One region of the Paenibacillus sp. JCM 9796 genome, then DNA from elsewhere that is predicted to be linked to it. Evidence: riboswitches for the same ligand, from Rfam matches in the RefSeq annotation. Region 1 holds a riboswitch; the other holds the start of a gene.
What was found. A riboswitch is a leader RNA that binds a small molecule or an ion and turns the genes downstream of it on or off. The one in region 1 is predicted to bind cyclic di-GMP.
Positions count from the first base shown of each region.

Region 2: linked by a shared signal. The riboswitch ahead of ACZ439_RS17060 (EAL domain-containing protein) and the one ahead of ACZ439_RS05645 (hypothetical protein) in region 1 are both predicted to bind cyclic di-GMP.

Region 1 covers NZ_AP043723.1:1,145,634-1,153,116, forward strand. The annotation lists gene ACZ439_RS05615 (CapA family protein) at 1-757, opposite strand, end outside; gene ACZ439_RS05620 (metallophosphoesterase family protein) at 1,059-1,808, shown strand; gene ACZ439_RS05625 (MFS transporter) at 1,896-3,113, shown strand; gene ACZ439_RS05630 (O-methyltransferase) at 3,202-3,843, opposite strand; gene ACZ439_RS05635 (THUMP domain-containing class I SAM-dependent RNA methyltransferase) at 3,972-5,153, shown strand; gene ACZ439_RS05640 (DUF2935 domain-containing protein) at 5,331-6,143, opposite strand; gene ACZ439_RS05645 (hypothetical protein) at 6,268-6,561, opposite strand; cyclic di-GMP riboswitch class I at 6,651-6,743, opposite strand; gene ACZ439_RS05650 (YuzB family protein) at 7,102-7,323, opposite strand; gene ACZ439_RS05655 (iron-sulfur cluster assembly accessory protein) at 7,380-7,483, opposite strand, start outside.
Region 2 covers NZ_AP043723.1:3,536,528-3,544,010, forward strand. The annotation lists gene ACZ439_RS17045 (alpha/beta fold hydrolase) at 1-248, opposite strand, end outside; gene ACZ439_RS17050 (hypothetical protein) at 511-1,062, shown strand; gene ACZ439_RS17055 (metallophosphoesterase) at 1,306-2,454, shown strand; cyclic di-GMP riboswitch class I at 2,702-2,788, shown strand; gene ACZ439_RS17060 (EAL domain-containing protein) at 2,868-5,273, shown strand; gene ACZ439_RS17065 (MFS transporter) at 5,367-6,635, opposite strand; gene ACZ439_RS17070 (MarR family winged helix-turn-helix transcriptional regulator) at 6,632-7,123, opposite strand.

The DNA.
Region 1 (7,483 bases):
CCAAGTCCGTCTGCACCTTGACCGGACGCGGGTTGCGTTCCTCGCCCCAATGGGCGATGACGACGACCAGATCGGCCTCGCTTCGCGCTTTCGTGATCGCATCCAGCGCCAGCTTGCTCGAATAAGTGGCGGCAAGTCCCGGCTTTTGCGCAGTCGCCATCCAGCTGGTATCCGGCAATACGCGGCTGAAGCCGAGAAATGCGACTTTGATTCCTTTATGCTCGATAATCTCGTGCTTATACGCCTCTTGCGCATTGCGTCCTGCTCCGACGCGGCGTAATTGCTGATCGTCCAAATGCCCGAGCGTATCAAGCAGACCGTCTTGCCCATAATCCATCGAGTGATTGTTCGCCAAATTGACCAAATCGACGCCGGCCCGCTTGAGCTCCGGCAGAGCAAGCGGAGATGAGCGGTAGACGTATTCTTTCGTTTGAGCCGTGCCTCTCGTCGTGATCGGCGTCTCCAGGTTGACGATGGTCAAGTCCGCTTTGTCCAGATAAGACTTTACATACTTATACGGGTAATCGTACCCGTTCTTGACGAGCAAATCCTCCACCTTGCTTGCGAACATAACGTCCCCGACGAAGGCTAATTTGACGCGTGCCTTGTCTTCCGAAGCCGGCTGTGCCGTGCTTCCCTGTTCTCCGCCAGGAGCAGCGACGGGTGCGGCTGCCGGCGGTTCCTCGATGCGATTCACCGCCGTCGGCAGAGGCGCCGCTTCGGTCTTAGGACTTGTTTCCGCAGTCGGTGTCTGCATGTCCGGCCGGGCCTCCAACCACTGGATCAAATAAACGAATGCGCCAAAGACGAAGACGGCCAGCACAACGATTTTCAGCCGGAGCGACTTCCATACTTTCTTCTCTTTCTCCCTCTTATGCTTCTGCGTCCGCGATTGAATGATAACCTACCCCTTTAAAACGAACTGGCTGCCAAATAAGCCCATACGTTCTCGTGCACCCTATTATACCAAAACTCCCTCTCACGGTCATGGGCAATTGTCCCAATATTTTGCTATAATGAAGTTCGAATTTATGTGCTGACGATGGAAAGGACACAAGATGGACAAAATCGCTATCATTTCCGATATTCATAGCAATCTAACCGCATTGGATACCGTCCTCGCCGATATTCGCGGACGCGGGATCGAACGAATCGTATGCCTCGGCGACTTGGTGGGCAAAGGCCCGCAGCCGGCGGAATCGGTAGACCGCATACGCGAAGTATGCGAAACGACGGTGCAAGGCAATTGGGACCACGGCATTGGCGGCCCCCAGGACAAAGAAGCCGGACGCTGGCAGCAAAGCCGGCTTTCTGCCGAGCAGCTGCGCTACTTGAGCAAGCTCCCCTTCGCCTGCGACCTGCGAATAAGCGGGCGCAGGGTTCGCTTGGTCCATGCATCCGCGAGCAGCGTCTATCATCGCGTCTACCGCAAAGCGAGCAAACGGGAGAAGCTGCGCATGTTCGAGAACACCGAAGCGACGGGCGGGTTCGCCGGCACCGATGAGACGCCTGACGTGCTGGGGTACGGAGACCTTCACCTTCCCTTTATGCACACCTTATTGTCTGGAGCGAAGCAAGGGCTGCTGTTGTTCAACACCGGCAGCGTAGGGGCTCCCTATGACGGCTTGCCGCTGGCCAGCTATACGATTCTGGAAGGCGTATTCGGCGGCGATCGGGAAGCGCCTTTTGGCATCCAGTGGGTTCGCGTTCCTTACGATGTCGAGCGGGCGATTGCGATTGCCGAAGAGGTTGCGCTGCCGCAGCTTGAGCGTTTCCGTTACGAGCAGCGAAGCGGACGCGAGCAGTAAGAGGTTGTGTAAGTGTCGTATTATTATGGTAAGATAAGCAGAAGTTGTCCGGGTCACAGGATCCGAGGACGAAAGTAGGCGAGCAACTTGACGAATTGGAAAGTAAATTTAATCGTTCTTTGGGTGGGACAATTTTTGGTCATGGCGGGCATGACGATGATTGTTCCATTCTTACCTTTATATTTGCAAGAGCTGGGCCTGCATGAGGAGCATGAGGTGGCGACTTGGGCCGGTCTCATCTTCGCCGGCAACTTTGTCACTTCGTTCCTGTTTCAGCCCTTATGGGGCGGATTGGCCGACCGATACGGACGCAAAGTGATGCTGCTGCGGTCCGGGTTCGGCATGGCCGTCGTCATGGCTTTGATGGGCTTCGCAGGCACGGCCTGGCACTTGCTGCTCCTGCGGATGCTGAACGGCACCATAGCCGGCTTCATGCCGGCCGCCGTTGCGCTCATGTCGGCGAATACGCCGCGTGAGAGAATGGGCTTCGCCATGGGCACGCTTCAATCCGGCGCTGTCGCCGGCTCTATTCTGGGCCCGTTCTTTGGCGGTCTGATGGCCGAGTGGATCGGATTTCGGCCCATCTTCTTCGTGACGGGCGCGCTGCTGTTCGCCGCTTCCCTGCTTGCGACTTTCCTCGTGAAGGAAACGTTCGATGCCAAGCGAGCGTCCCAGAAACCGAAGCAGTCGATGATGGCGGCCTTCGCCGAGCTGCGCAAAAGCCCGCAGCTGCCATCGATTTACGCGGTCACCTTCCTGATTCAATTCTCGCTGCTCAGCGTACAGCCGCTCCTGCCGTTATTCGTGCAAAAGCTGCACGGACAGGACGCGATGGTTGCCTTTTATGCGGGACTCGTCGGCTCCATCACCGGATTTTCCAACATGATTGCGTCTCCCCTGCTCGGTCGCCTTTCTGACCGGATCGGGCCTGAACGTATTCTCATCGTGTGCCTGGTCGGCTCCGCGATCGCCTCCGTGCCGCAAGCGATGGTGCACAACGTCTGGCAGTTGTTCGCTTCAAGGTTCTTCCTCGGCATCTTCCTCGGCGGACTGCTGCCTACGGTGAACGCCTTGATCCGTAAGCATACGCCCACCGGTATGGAAAGCCGCTCCTACAGCTTTAACTCCAGTGCGCTAAGCCTGGGCAACATGCTCGGTCCGGTCGTTGGAGGCGCCGTCTCCGGGTTGATCACGATCCAGCAAATCTTTCTCATCTCCGGCGCGCTGCTGCTCGTCAACGCCTTCTGGGCGCACAAGTCATTGATAAGCACACCAAACCTCCCCCGTTCGGGCAGCTCCGAATAGGGGAGGTTCGCTTTCATGCCCACAGGCGGCTGGCTTGCCTGAATGGACCGGGCATCCCGGAGAGACACTGTTCCGGGGAAAGCTTCGCCTATCCCTTAACCCGTGCGATGGCAAGGCCGTCATAGGCCGGCAGCATGACGCCATCCAGACGGGGATCCCGTGCAATCCGCTGGTTGAACTCTCGCATGCGCGTCACTGCGTTTCCTTTCTCATTCGGATTGATCGTCTTGCCGCGCATGAACGTATTGTCGCCGACGATGAGCGCCCCCGGACGCGCCAGCTTGATCGCCCATTCCAAATAATTCAAATAGTTGCCTTTGTCCGCATCGATGAAAAAGAAATCGAACCGGCGCCCCTCCTCGGCAAGCCGCTGCAAGCTGTCGAGCGCCTCCCCTACATAATACTCGACTTGTTCGCCGAAGCCGGCGAGCTTCAGGTTCTCGTAAGCCAGATCGGCGTACGGCTGCTTCAGCTCCAGGGACGTCAGCTTCCCTCGCTCCGTCAGCCCCCGTGCCAAACAAATGCCGCTGTACCCCCCGAGTGCCCCGATTTCAAGCACCTGCTCGGCACGGTTCATGCGCACCAGCAGCGTCAGCAGTCTTCCGTAACCCGGAGCAACGGAAATTTCGGGCATCCCTTGCTTACGAATCGATTCCAATACCCGCTCCAACGTTTCGTCTTTGTCAAATAACGAATCCGCGTACGATTCCTGCGTCCAATTCGATTCCATCCTTGCCGGCCTCCCCTCGTTCTCATCGCGATCCGCGTTGTATAATGATTGCGAATCGCCTATACTAGGTAATTGTATGGCTTTTGCCAACGCAGTTCAACTTGTTTGATTCGGAGTGAAACTCACCTATGTCTTTCCCATCCTTTAGTTCCATTGAATTGATCGCCACTGCTCCCATGGGGCTTGAAGCCGTCGTGGCCCGCGAGGTTCGCGATTTGGGTTACGAGCAAGTCACCGTGGAGAACGGCCGCGTTACTTTTACAGGCGACCTGCTCGCTGTTTGCCGCGCAAACTTATGGCTGCGCACGGCGGATCGCGTCTTGATCAAGATGGCGCAATTCGAAGCACGCACGTTCGACGACTTGTTTGAAGGCGTCAAAGCGCTGCCTTGGCCGGACTGGATTCCGGAAGACGGAGAGTTCCCCGTCGAAGGACGTTCGCACAAATCGCAATTGTCCAGCGTCCCCGCTTGCCAAGGCATCGTGAAGAAAGCGGTCGTGGAAAGCATGAAGCAGCGGTACGGCACGGAATGGTTCCGCGAAACCGAAGGCCGTTACGTGATTGAGGTGTCGCTGCTCAATGACATCGCCACGATCACGCTGGATACGACCGGTCCCGGACTGCATAAGAGAGGCTACCGCAAATTGGTGACGGAAGCGCCGCTGAAGGAAACGATGGCGGCCGCCATGGTGCTGCTCAGCCGTTGGCAGCCTGAACGGCCGCTCTACGACCCGTTCTGCGGCTCCGGCACGATCCCGATCGAAGCGGCGATGATCGGCTGGAATATAGCCCCCGGCCTGCGGCGCAGCTTCAACGCGGAGAGCTGGCCTGTGATTTCGGAAGCGTTATGGAGCGAAGCACGGGAGGAAGCCTTTGATCTGGTCAAGGACGATATCCCGCTGCAAATCGGCGGCTCGGACATCGACCCCGCCGCCATCGAAGTGGCGTTAGCTGCAGCCAAATCCGCAGGCCTCGCCAAGGAGCTTCGCTTCCATACGCTTCCGGTCAGCAAAGCGCTGCCGGCCGGCGATTACGGCTGCCTGATCACGAACCCGCCATACGGCGAAAGGCTCGGCGACCGCGAAGAAGTCGAACGCGCGCTGCGCCAATTCGGGCAGATGCATAAGCAGCTGCCGAACTGGTCGGCCTTCATCCTCAGCCCGAGCAAGCAAATGGAGCATTATCTCGGGCGAAAAGCCGATAAGAAGCGCAAGCTGTTTAACGGACGCATCGAATGCGCGTTATACCAATTTTTCGCCCCGGGCGGCTTGTTCGGCTGGCGGAAGGATTCGAGTACGAGCGGGAATTAATGCAGATTGCGCCTATACGCTGTGAGGAGCAGCCAAAAAAAGCTTAGGGCAGACGCTCCTAAGCTTTTTTTGGCATGCGCCCTTCCAGCGCGTAAACCATGCAAAAAAACGCATCCGTCTTCGGGGTACGTTCCCCGGTAAACGGATGCGCTGCCGGCGTCGGCCGATAGGGTTTCGTTACACTTCCGTCCTCGGCTTCGTCGGATCGCAGCTCATCGCTTTGATTTCCGACACCTGAGACAGCTTAAGCAAGTAATAACACTCCTCCCGAGCCATGTGATCCGCCATCAAGGGCGAAAGCACACCGAGCGCCTGCCCGCTTAAACGGAGCTCTTCCAGCTCGCTCAGAAACTGCTTGAACAGCGTCATTTCAAGCTCAACCTCTTTATTAAACCGGGCTAAAGCCGGGAATTTCTTGATGTTCGTGCGCAGAAAGCCCGCCAGTTCCACCGCTTTCAGGTAATACTCGCGGAATTGCCGGTCGAACGATCTGGCCAGTTCCACCAAACGGGATTCCGTCATATCCAAGCCGGCTGCAATGGAGCCCGCATGGCCGTAGGCGTCCTGGAGCCATACGATGTGGTGGTGCACCGCATCGAATACCGGCGCCGGGCGCCCGGATAACAAGTACCCCAGTACGCGTAAATACTCCTCTGCTTCGTTCACCATATGGCTCAAGAACGCGGGCGGCAGCTGGATTGCGATCTTGCCGATCAAATGCCGCTCCAGCAAGCGCAGCTTGAACGCGCGAAGGTCTTGTGTCAGCCCGTACGCGTCCTGCGTCAAAGCTCCCGCCTCTGCCGGGAACTTATCCGAACGCGCCTTCTTCAGCAAGTCGTCGAATGCTTGAACGAAGCCGAGCGCCCGCTGCGCCTCTTCCCGTTCATCGACCGGCAAGCTTACCCGGATGAACCTGGCATGATCACCGAGCACCTGAAGCCAAAACCGATGTTCAAATAACGCCGACTCGATAACCTCCGAGTTTTTCACAAACATGCCTCCAATGATCCGATTGTTCCGTGCCGGATGGGAATGATCCGGCCACCCCACATCGTATGCTCAGAGGCCCAATCGGGTTCAAAGAAAGCCGCAGTCGTTCGCTGCCTAAGCTATACTAAGCGTGCTTCAGCTGAGGACGGCACATCAAGTAATCGAACAACGGTAGAAATACGTCGTGGTTCGATTCGCAGCAGATCGAGAGCTTCACTTCGCCCATCCAGTAAAACGTGATGATTTGCCGGCTGCGCCCGCGAATCATCTCGACATCCCAATGCGGGGACGTCAGCTCGTACACGTCACGATTTATGAACAATTTCGGTCCTTCAGCAGATAGGAAGACTCCGATGAAATCATCGCCGATTTTCGTGTAAAACCCCTTCTTATTTAAGATGCTGCGTTCCTGGTCCATCGCCGGGTTCTCCTCCTTCATCTATTCACACCAAAAAAAGCTCCCCTGGTCGGGAGCCGCTGTTGAAAGGATCGCGATCACTCCGTGCCTTCGACAACTGGCTGGCATAGCGCTGCTCTCCTGCGCCTAAGCCCCTATAGCTTTGCGTCCGCAGACTTTCGTCCGGGTTGCCCTTATCGAGTGCGCTCGAATTGTGTCTGTTCATGGAGATGTTCTTTATTAAGAATATAAGATAGAAGGTCACGAATACATAGTTCTTTCATCCCATTTTCATAAAAAAAATTGGGAATTTTGTATGATTTTGAATAACCGGTACCCTTTCCAGTAAAAAATGATACCCGTCAACGCGATCATGGCAACCGTTACAAAAAGCGGGCCTCCGCCCCATTGACCGAGCACATAGCCCCGATTACCGGTCCCGGAAATTGGCCGCCCCCGGATCATGTCTGGACGCCGAAATTCGTGCCGCGCATCCCTTCCGGCGTCAAATCAAAAATCCCCGGTGCCCTGAGGCCCGAGGATCTGATCTTCTTGCATGATTTATTTCACGTATTTGCTCGCCTTCTCGATCGCTTCGTCTTCCGTCTTGCCGGTTACATACCGGCCGTTAATGAAGATGAAGGCAAACCGCGAGCACGGGCCGCAATAAGACTTGCAGCCGACTTTGATCTCGGCGTCGGGCACAAGCTTCTGCAGCTTCGGAACGGCGGTTTTCATTCTCATATGTTTGCATTTGTCGCAAACGCGAATATCGTTGACCATGCGGTAATTCCTTTCTTCAAGCGGCTGACACCGGGGAACTCCCTGTGAACGATGTGCTAGTGGTCCCCGTTATTGCCCTTGCTTGGATTCGTTACCGCGAATCCTTCTTCCGGCACATAGAAATAATCGATCCGAACGCCGTCGAGCAGCGGCTCGTCCT
Region 2 (7,483 bases), 2.4 Mb from region 1:
TGCGTGATGGCCATACCACCCATGCTGTGTCCAACAAGGATAACAGGTTCGTCTGCTTCATCAATAACGGAACAAATTTTATCCGTATAGCTCTTAAGTGAAATTTGTGAAACGGGTGTTTGATCAGAACCATGTCCCGGTAAATCAATAGCGTGAACGGTATGACCCTTTTGCTCGAGTAAAGGAACAATCTTCTCCCAGCACCATGCTCCATGCCAGGCTCCATGTACGAGTACGTATGTAGACAATGTGATCACCTCTATTTATTATTAATCATTATCATATTATGACGAAATGAAAAATAACGAAATAGACTTGTTGCAGTATAAACAACAACAGGGATATATTTTAGATTGCGCGAAATGAGTTGACCCACAAATTTTGTTCAACTCCCGCGGATAACGCCGGCTTCTTCAGACGTCTCTTGCCTAAGGAGCCATTATATAAAATAGGTTTCGTGTAGTATGATAGGAGAACAACAGATTCTGATCAAAGGGGCAGGAATAACAGATGAACAGCGGAAGCGAACAGGGAAACCAACGAAACGGGAGTGCCGAGGAAGCAAGACGTCTGCTGGCGGCGAATCCGGATCTCGTGTTTGACGAGCGGATCCGGATCGATATCGGGACGAAGGATGCGGATTTCTGGTTGAAATTCGCTTCGGAATGGGGCGGAGCGTTGTACTTGCTCGATGAAACGAACAAGAAGCGGCACGAGAACGGCCTGATAGATCCGACGTCTTACGAATATGCGCGGCGCACCTACAGACTCGGACTGATTACGTTAAGCGAGCTTTATGACAAGCTGAAAGCGTGGAATGGCGGCGACGAGCGGGCCGAGCCGTACGTCTACGCGATGAATTCCCTCGATTGCTTCTTCGTTCCGGCGTACCTGGAGGATTTCAGCCGGGTGCAGCCGTCGCTGAAACCGGCATGCGACGAGGCCGTCGGGCGTATTCTTACGCAGCTGGCCGGGAAAGCGGACCTTGAAGACGTGAGCGAAGCGCTGAATGCGATGGTCGGCCAGTATATCCGTCACATGCACGAATACGCGGCCGGCTGATAAAAGGCGTTCTTCGGCGGACCGTTATCCGACCGGTTCGGACGGAAAAACGTGCTGTTCCTTTCGATTCTTCGGTACGGTGCCTCTAGCGCAGCTGCTGCCATCGGACTGTAAGCTGAACGAAGGGGAGGCGCAGCAGGAGCGGCTGCCGCTTTCCCCGAGCCGGCTGCATTTTACCTGGGGGCATGAAATATGAGACAATACTGGCAAATGAACATTTTCACAGCAAGGGAGCCAGATGAAATGAGAAGTCGAATCCCCGTTTTTGTTCTGATCTTGCTCGCTTATTTGGGACTGAGCGCTTTCATCGGATGGAGCGGCCTGCAGTATTGGAACGTTGTCATGCCCGCAGCCCCCGACGCGTTGTTTATATTCGTGTACGCGCTGCTGGCTTTCTCGTATTTGATCGCGATGCTGGCCCGCCGCGCGATGCCGTACGCGTTGTACAAAGCGCTCAAGGTTATCGGTTCCTATGGAATTGGGTTGTTGTTCTACGCGGTTCTGCTCGTGCCGCTCGCCGATCTGACGGCCTGGCTGCTCATCTTAACGGGAACCGATGCCTCGGTTGCCGTCACCGTCGTCGGCTCCGCCGTACTGGCCGTCATGGCGGTGCTGCTGCTGGTCGGCTCCTGGAACGCGTGGAATCCTATCGTCCGCCGTTACGACATCGAGATCGCGAAGCCGGGCGGAGGGCGCAAGGAGCTGCGCATTGCCGCCGCCTCGGATCTGCACCTCGGCACGATGGTCGGCAAACGGCATCTCTCCCGGCTGACGGAGCGGGTGGCATCGCTTGCGCCGGATCTCATTCTGCTGCCGGGGGATGTGCTCGACGACAGCATAGAGCCTTTCGTACGCGAAAATATGGCTGAGGTGATGAGCGGGCTGCGCGCTCCCCTCGGCGTGTACGCCGTGCTCGGCAACCACGAATATATCGGCGGCCATATCGCCGAGTATGTGGAGCGGATGCGGGCGATCGGCATCGACGTACTGCTCGATCGCGTCGTGGAGCTCGAGGACGGTCTGTATGTCGCCGGGCGCAAAGACCACGCCGTAGAGAGCTTCACGAACGAAGGACGGCTTACCGTCGATGCGCTGCTGGAAAGCTCGAACGTGGATCGGTCCAAGCCGATTATACTGATGGATCATCAGCCGCATCAACTCGGCGCAGCCGCCGAAGCGGGCATCGACTTGATGCTGTCCGGGCACACGCACCGCGGCCAAATGATGCCGAACCATTTGATTACACGGCGCCTTTTCGAACTAGATTGGGGTTATTTGCGCAAAGGCGTCATGCATGCGATCGTCTCCTCGGGCTTCGGTTCATGGGGACCGCCGCTGCGTATCGGAAGCCGATCCGAGCTGCTGGACATTCGAGTTACCTTCCAAGGGTAATTCATCTGAATGCAGGTATACGTCTCAAAAATGGTGACCGGATCACGACCGGCCCTGCGACTGTCTGGCTGGACACTCGCAGGGCTCCTCGTGCTGTTCGCCAGAAGATGGACACGATCGCCGCAATCGCAAACAGGGGCGGCTTTACGATTCGTCAAAATTCGGGAGGAAACGCCGGGCATCATACATCCTGCAAAAAACGCTTTCAATTTTCGACAAAGCATGCTATAAAAGAACTAGACATCACCTAAAATTTAGGCAAACCATATGAAAATATGGGACGCAAAACTACAGGGGCTACGCGCCATTCGCCGCATGCCAGCCAGTTGCCGTTTTCCGTTTATGGGGAATGAACCGATCAGCCCTCCGTAACTGAATGAGGCATCACAGCACTCGATTCGGAGGTAAGAGACATGTTTTATTTTCTTCTTTCCCTCAGTTTGTTTTTAACTCCTGTTTTCATCCTATTCTATATGGCTGTTGAAACGCTGCAGCGTAACAAGCGTGACCGGTTGAACCAATGCGCCTCACTGTTTTTCTTCTCCGCCATGCTTATGTTGTTCGGCAATTTTATGACCAGCTTATTCACGGTTCCTTTTTCGGGCAAGATAAGCTACTTGTTTATTTATCTCCCCGCGTTTGCGGCGATGTGTTTGCTCATCCGGTTTTGTGCGCTGCTGAGCGAGCGGGACCGGGCGATGAGCCGCCCCTTGTTGCTCATTCTTTGCTATGCGCCGCTCCTCTCGGGCCTATCGACCTTGCTCTTTCCGCAGTGGTCCTACATCGAGATCGCTGAGATCGGGGGATGGCGTTATCATGAGGTCAGTCCGCTGTTAATGGGGGTGACGGTCGTGACGGCCGTGTACACGATGGGGCTGTCGCTCTATTTGGTCGGCGCCGGTCTGCGCGAAGCGGCTGCTCTTCAATTGAAGCTCAAGCGCAAGCAACTGCAGATGGTGATGTGGGGGGTTGGTCTCGGAGGAGCATGGGCGGTGCTGCTTGCCTCTCATAAGCGATTTTCTATCGTGCCGGACGATCTGTGGATGCCCGATCTTAGCATGTTCGGCGTTTTGATTTATGCGTTTTTCATGCGGTATGCGATGATGAAGTATGATTTCCTGCTTTCTATCGAACGTAAGATATTGTGCGAAATGTCGCCGGTGTCGATTCTGATCGTGGACCGGAACGGTATCATCCGGGAAACCAATGCCCAGACGGAGGCGATGCTGGGACCCTTGCACCAGGAGCCGGCAATGCGCCGGCTGGATGAATGGTTGACCCCGTGCGAGGAGGACGCTGCGAAGCCGGCAGAGGATTCGCAGCGCGAAGCACTGTATAGAGGAGAATATGCGGTTCACAACAGGCAAGGCGACATCAGGTTCGTTCGCGCCGACAGCGAATTCATCTATACCGCCGGGGAGCGGTTTCAATGCGTCGCTTTATTGGATATTACGGAAACGAAGCTGGCAGAAGCGAAAAATCGGCATTTGGCGTACCACGATTCATTGACGGACCTGCCGAACCGGTTTATGTTCCAGCAGCGGCTCCAAGAGTCATTATCCGCCGTCAAGCATCATCAAGGATCAATTGCCGTCATTCTTATCGGTTTGGACGGATTCAAGAAAGTGAATGATTCGCAAGGCCATCATGTCGGAGATTTGTTGCTGCAGCATGTGGCCGATATTTTGCTGAAGAGAGCGGCGCTCGACGCGACCGTCTTCCGTTTAGGCGGAGACGAGTTTGCGATGATCGTGCCGCATTCGGAGAGCCAGGCTTCTATTTCCGAGCTTTGCCACGACATTTTCGAGGGATTTCAGGCGCCGTTCTTGTATAAGGATAAGTCCTATTATATTTCCGCCAGCGTGGGCGTCTCTCTCTTCCCCGAGCACGGGCAACAGGCGGAACAATTGCTGCAGTTTGCGGATTTAGCGATGTACCATGCGAAGCAATCGGGAAGGAACCGGTACGTGTTGTATGATCCTTTCATTCATCGGGAAGAGCAGGAGCGGTTCCGCATGGACGGCTGGATTCGCAAAGGGCTGAAACAAGGGGAGTTTGCGCTTCATTACCAGCCGCAGGTCGATATGGAGAGCGGGCGTGTGACCGGAGCGGAAGCCTTGATTCGCTGGCACCACCCGGAGGAGGGATTGATCCCGCCCAACGAATTTATTCCGCTGGCGGAAGAATCGGGCACGATTGTCGATATCGGCTACTGGGTGCTGGACACCGCCTGCGAGCAGCTGCGGAAGTGGATGGAAGCCGGGTATGCGCCGCTCTGCATATCGATTAATTTGTCGGCCAAGCAGTTCCTTGATCCGAAGTTTCCGGATGTGCTGGCCGATACGCTGAATCGGACCGGCATCGAGCCTTCGCTGCTCTGTCTGGAGATTACGGAGCGCACGGCGATGCTCGACAAGGGGGGCTGCGCCGACATTTGCCGGGAAATCATGTCGTTCGGCGTCAAGCTGTCGATCGATGATTTCGGTACAGGGTATTCGTCGTTGGTTTTGCTGAAGCAGCTGCCAGTTCACTCGATCAAGATTGACCGCTCGTTCGTCATAGAGCTGGAGACCAACGACAGTGACCGGGCGATTATTATTGCGATGATCGCGATGTCCCACAACTTAGGCAAGAAGGTGGTTGCCGAAGGGGTGGAGGAGCTCGGCCAGTGGAACATGCTGGCACGGCTGGGCTGCGACGAAGTGCAGGGGTATTTCGTCAGCCGTCCGCTGCCGGCCGACGAGTTTGTTCGCTTTCTGGCGAGGGAACGACAGCAAGGGATCAGCGTGATGTCCCCTGCCTATCACATGCATAAGTAGAAGCAGCGGCGATGTCCGGTTTGGCGTTCTTTCCGAATCCAATCCCGGAAGGGGCGAAAGCCAAATAACCGTTCAGCCCAGAGGGCCGAACGGTTATTTCTGCTGCAAGGCTTCGCCGGGCGTAACGGATGAGGCCTTCCGGCGAAACATCCAAATGATCCCCAGGCACAGCGTCAGACAGATGCCTCCGCACAGCATAAAGGCGCCGCTTGCACCGTAACGGTCGGCCGCATACCCGGCGAAGAAGTTGCCGATCGGCGTCGAACCGGCGAAGACGAGCGAGTAGATGCTCATCACGCGCGCGCGGTACTCGTCTTTCGCGTGTATCTGGAGCGTTGAGTTGCTGTTTGTCGCGAACAGAATGTTGAATACGCCGGTGACGGCCAGACACAAGCCGGCGATCAGAGGCGAATGGGTGAGTCCGATCAGCAGCAGGAAGACGGACAGCAGCACGGAGCTGATCAGGATGAGCTTGCGGCGCGGGCCCTTCTTACTCATGAACGACATCGCAAGCGCCCCGCCGAACGAGCCGACGCCGAGGCACGACATGAGCAGCCCGTACATCTGCTCCTTCATCATCAGGACGTCCTTCGTGAATACGGGAATGAGCACGGCGAAATTGTAGGCGAGCGTTCCGACGACGGTTACCATCATCAGCGTCTGCAGCAGCACTTGATCTCCCCGGATATAAACCAGACCGTCTTTAATCTCATTCCACACCCCGATGTTCTGTTTTTTCTCCCGCACATACGGGACCGCCTCAATCTGCAGCAAACCGTATATGACGGCGATAAAACTTAGCCCGTTCAACAGAAAGCACCAGGCCGGCCCGAGCAGCGCCATCATCGTCGCACCGATTGCCGGTCCGAGAATTCGCGCCAGGTTGAACGTCATCGAATTCAAGGCGATCGCATTCATCAGATCGTCCTTCCCGACGATCTCGATATTGAACGCCTGCCGCGTCGGCATATCGAACGTGTTCGTCAGGCCAAGCAGCAGGGCGAGCACCATGACGTAGCCGTACCGGACCGTATCGGTAAAGACGAGTGCGGACAGCGTCAGCGCGAGCAGCATCGACATGCTCTGCGTCACCAGCAAAATCCGCTTTTTCGGAAACTTGTCGATCACGACGCCTGCGAACAGGGACAGGCATGTGAAGGGCAGGAATTGGATCGTGCCGATCAGACCGAGCAGGAAAGGCGATCCCGTCAATGTCAGCACGAGCCATGCTTGCCCGATGTTCTGCATCCACGTTCCGACGAGCGAGACGCATTGCCCCATCCAAAAATATCGATAATTCCGATGCGTCAGCGCGTGAAAATGATTATTGACGAGCCGAGCGCCAGCTAGCTTTACATTCAAGACCTGTCACCTGCCTCCTGATGTTCGGATGATTCCGGTTGTAAGCGGCTGCTATCTTTCGTAAACCGGGCGGCGTTATGGCCCATCTTGTCGAGCAGCGCGATTGCCGCTTCCTTCTCCTCCTCCGTGAAGCCGGAGGTGAGCAGGCTTCGCCAATCGGCCAATACGCTGCGCACCTCGTCTTTAATTTCAAGCGCCTTCGGGGTTAGAAATACCCGGTAAAAGCGTTTATCGTCATCCCTCACCTCGCGGCTTACATAGCCTTGTTCTTCCAGCTTCTTCAACGCTTTGGCCGTCGTGCCTTTATCTATCATCAAATAATCGGAGAGCTCTTCCTGACTCAAGCCGTCTTGTTTATACAGCGCGCTGAGGAACATATACTGGCCTTTCCCGATATCGTGCTCCTTCAACCGGCTGCCGATGTACATTTGGCCTGTACGGTACAGCAGCGAAATCAAGCGGGAAATCGTATATTTATGATCCGGCATCGGAATCCTCCTCGTGTTTAAATAATCAGTTGCAAATGCCACTATAAATAAGTATAAATCCTAACGGTTGCTCTTGCAACGGTTCTTTTGCCATGATGAGCCATCGCCCGAATGGATGAAAACGGGGAGAAATCCGGTCCGAACGACAGGCGTTTGCTGGAGGAGGTCCGGCGAGCTCCGCTTCGCCGCGAGCGTGTACAAGCGTCGGCCGGATGCTTTTCATACGGTTCGCCCCAGGTCGTTTGTTGTTGAGAGCGTGAATATGACGCGGAAATTTGCCAAAGTTGTTGCCATTTTGTAATATTATTTTAAGCTTATTTTAATCATCGTAATTTATCCTATTAAGTAAGTAAGCGCATG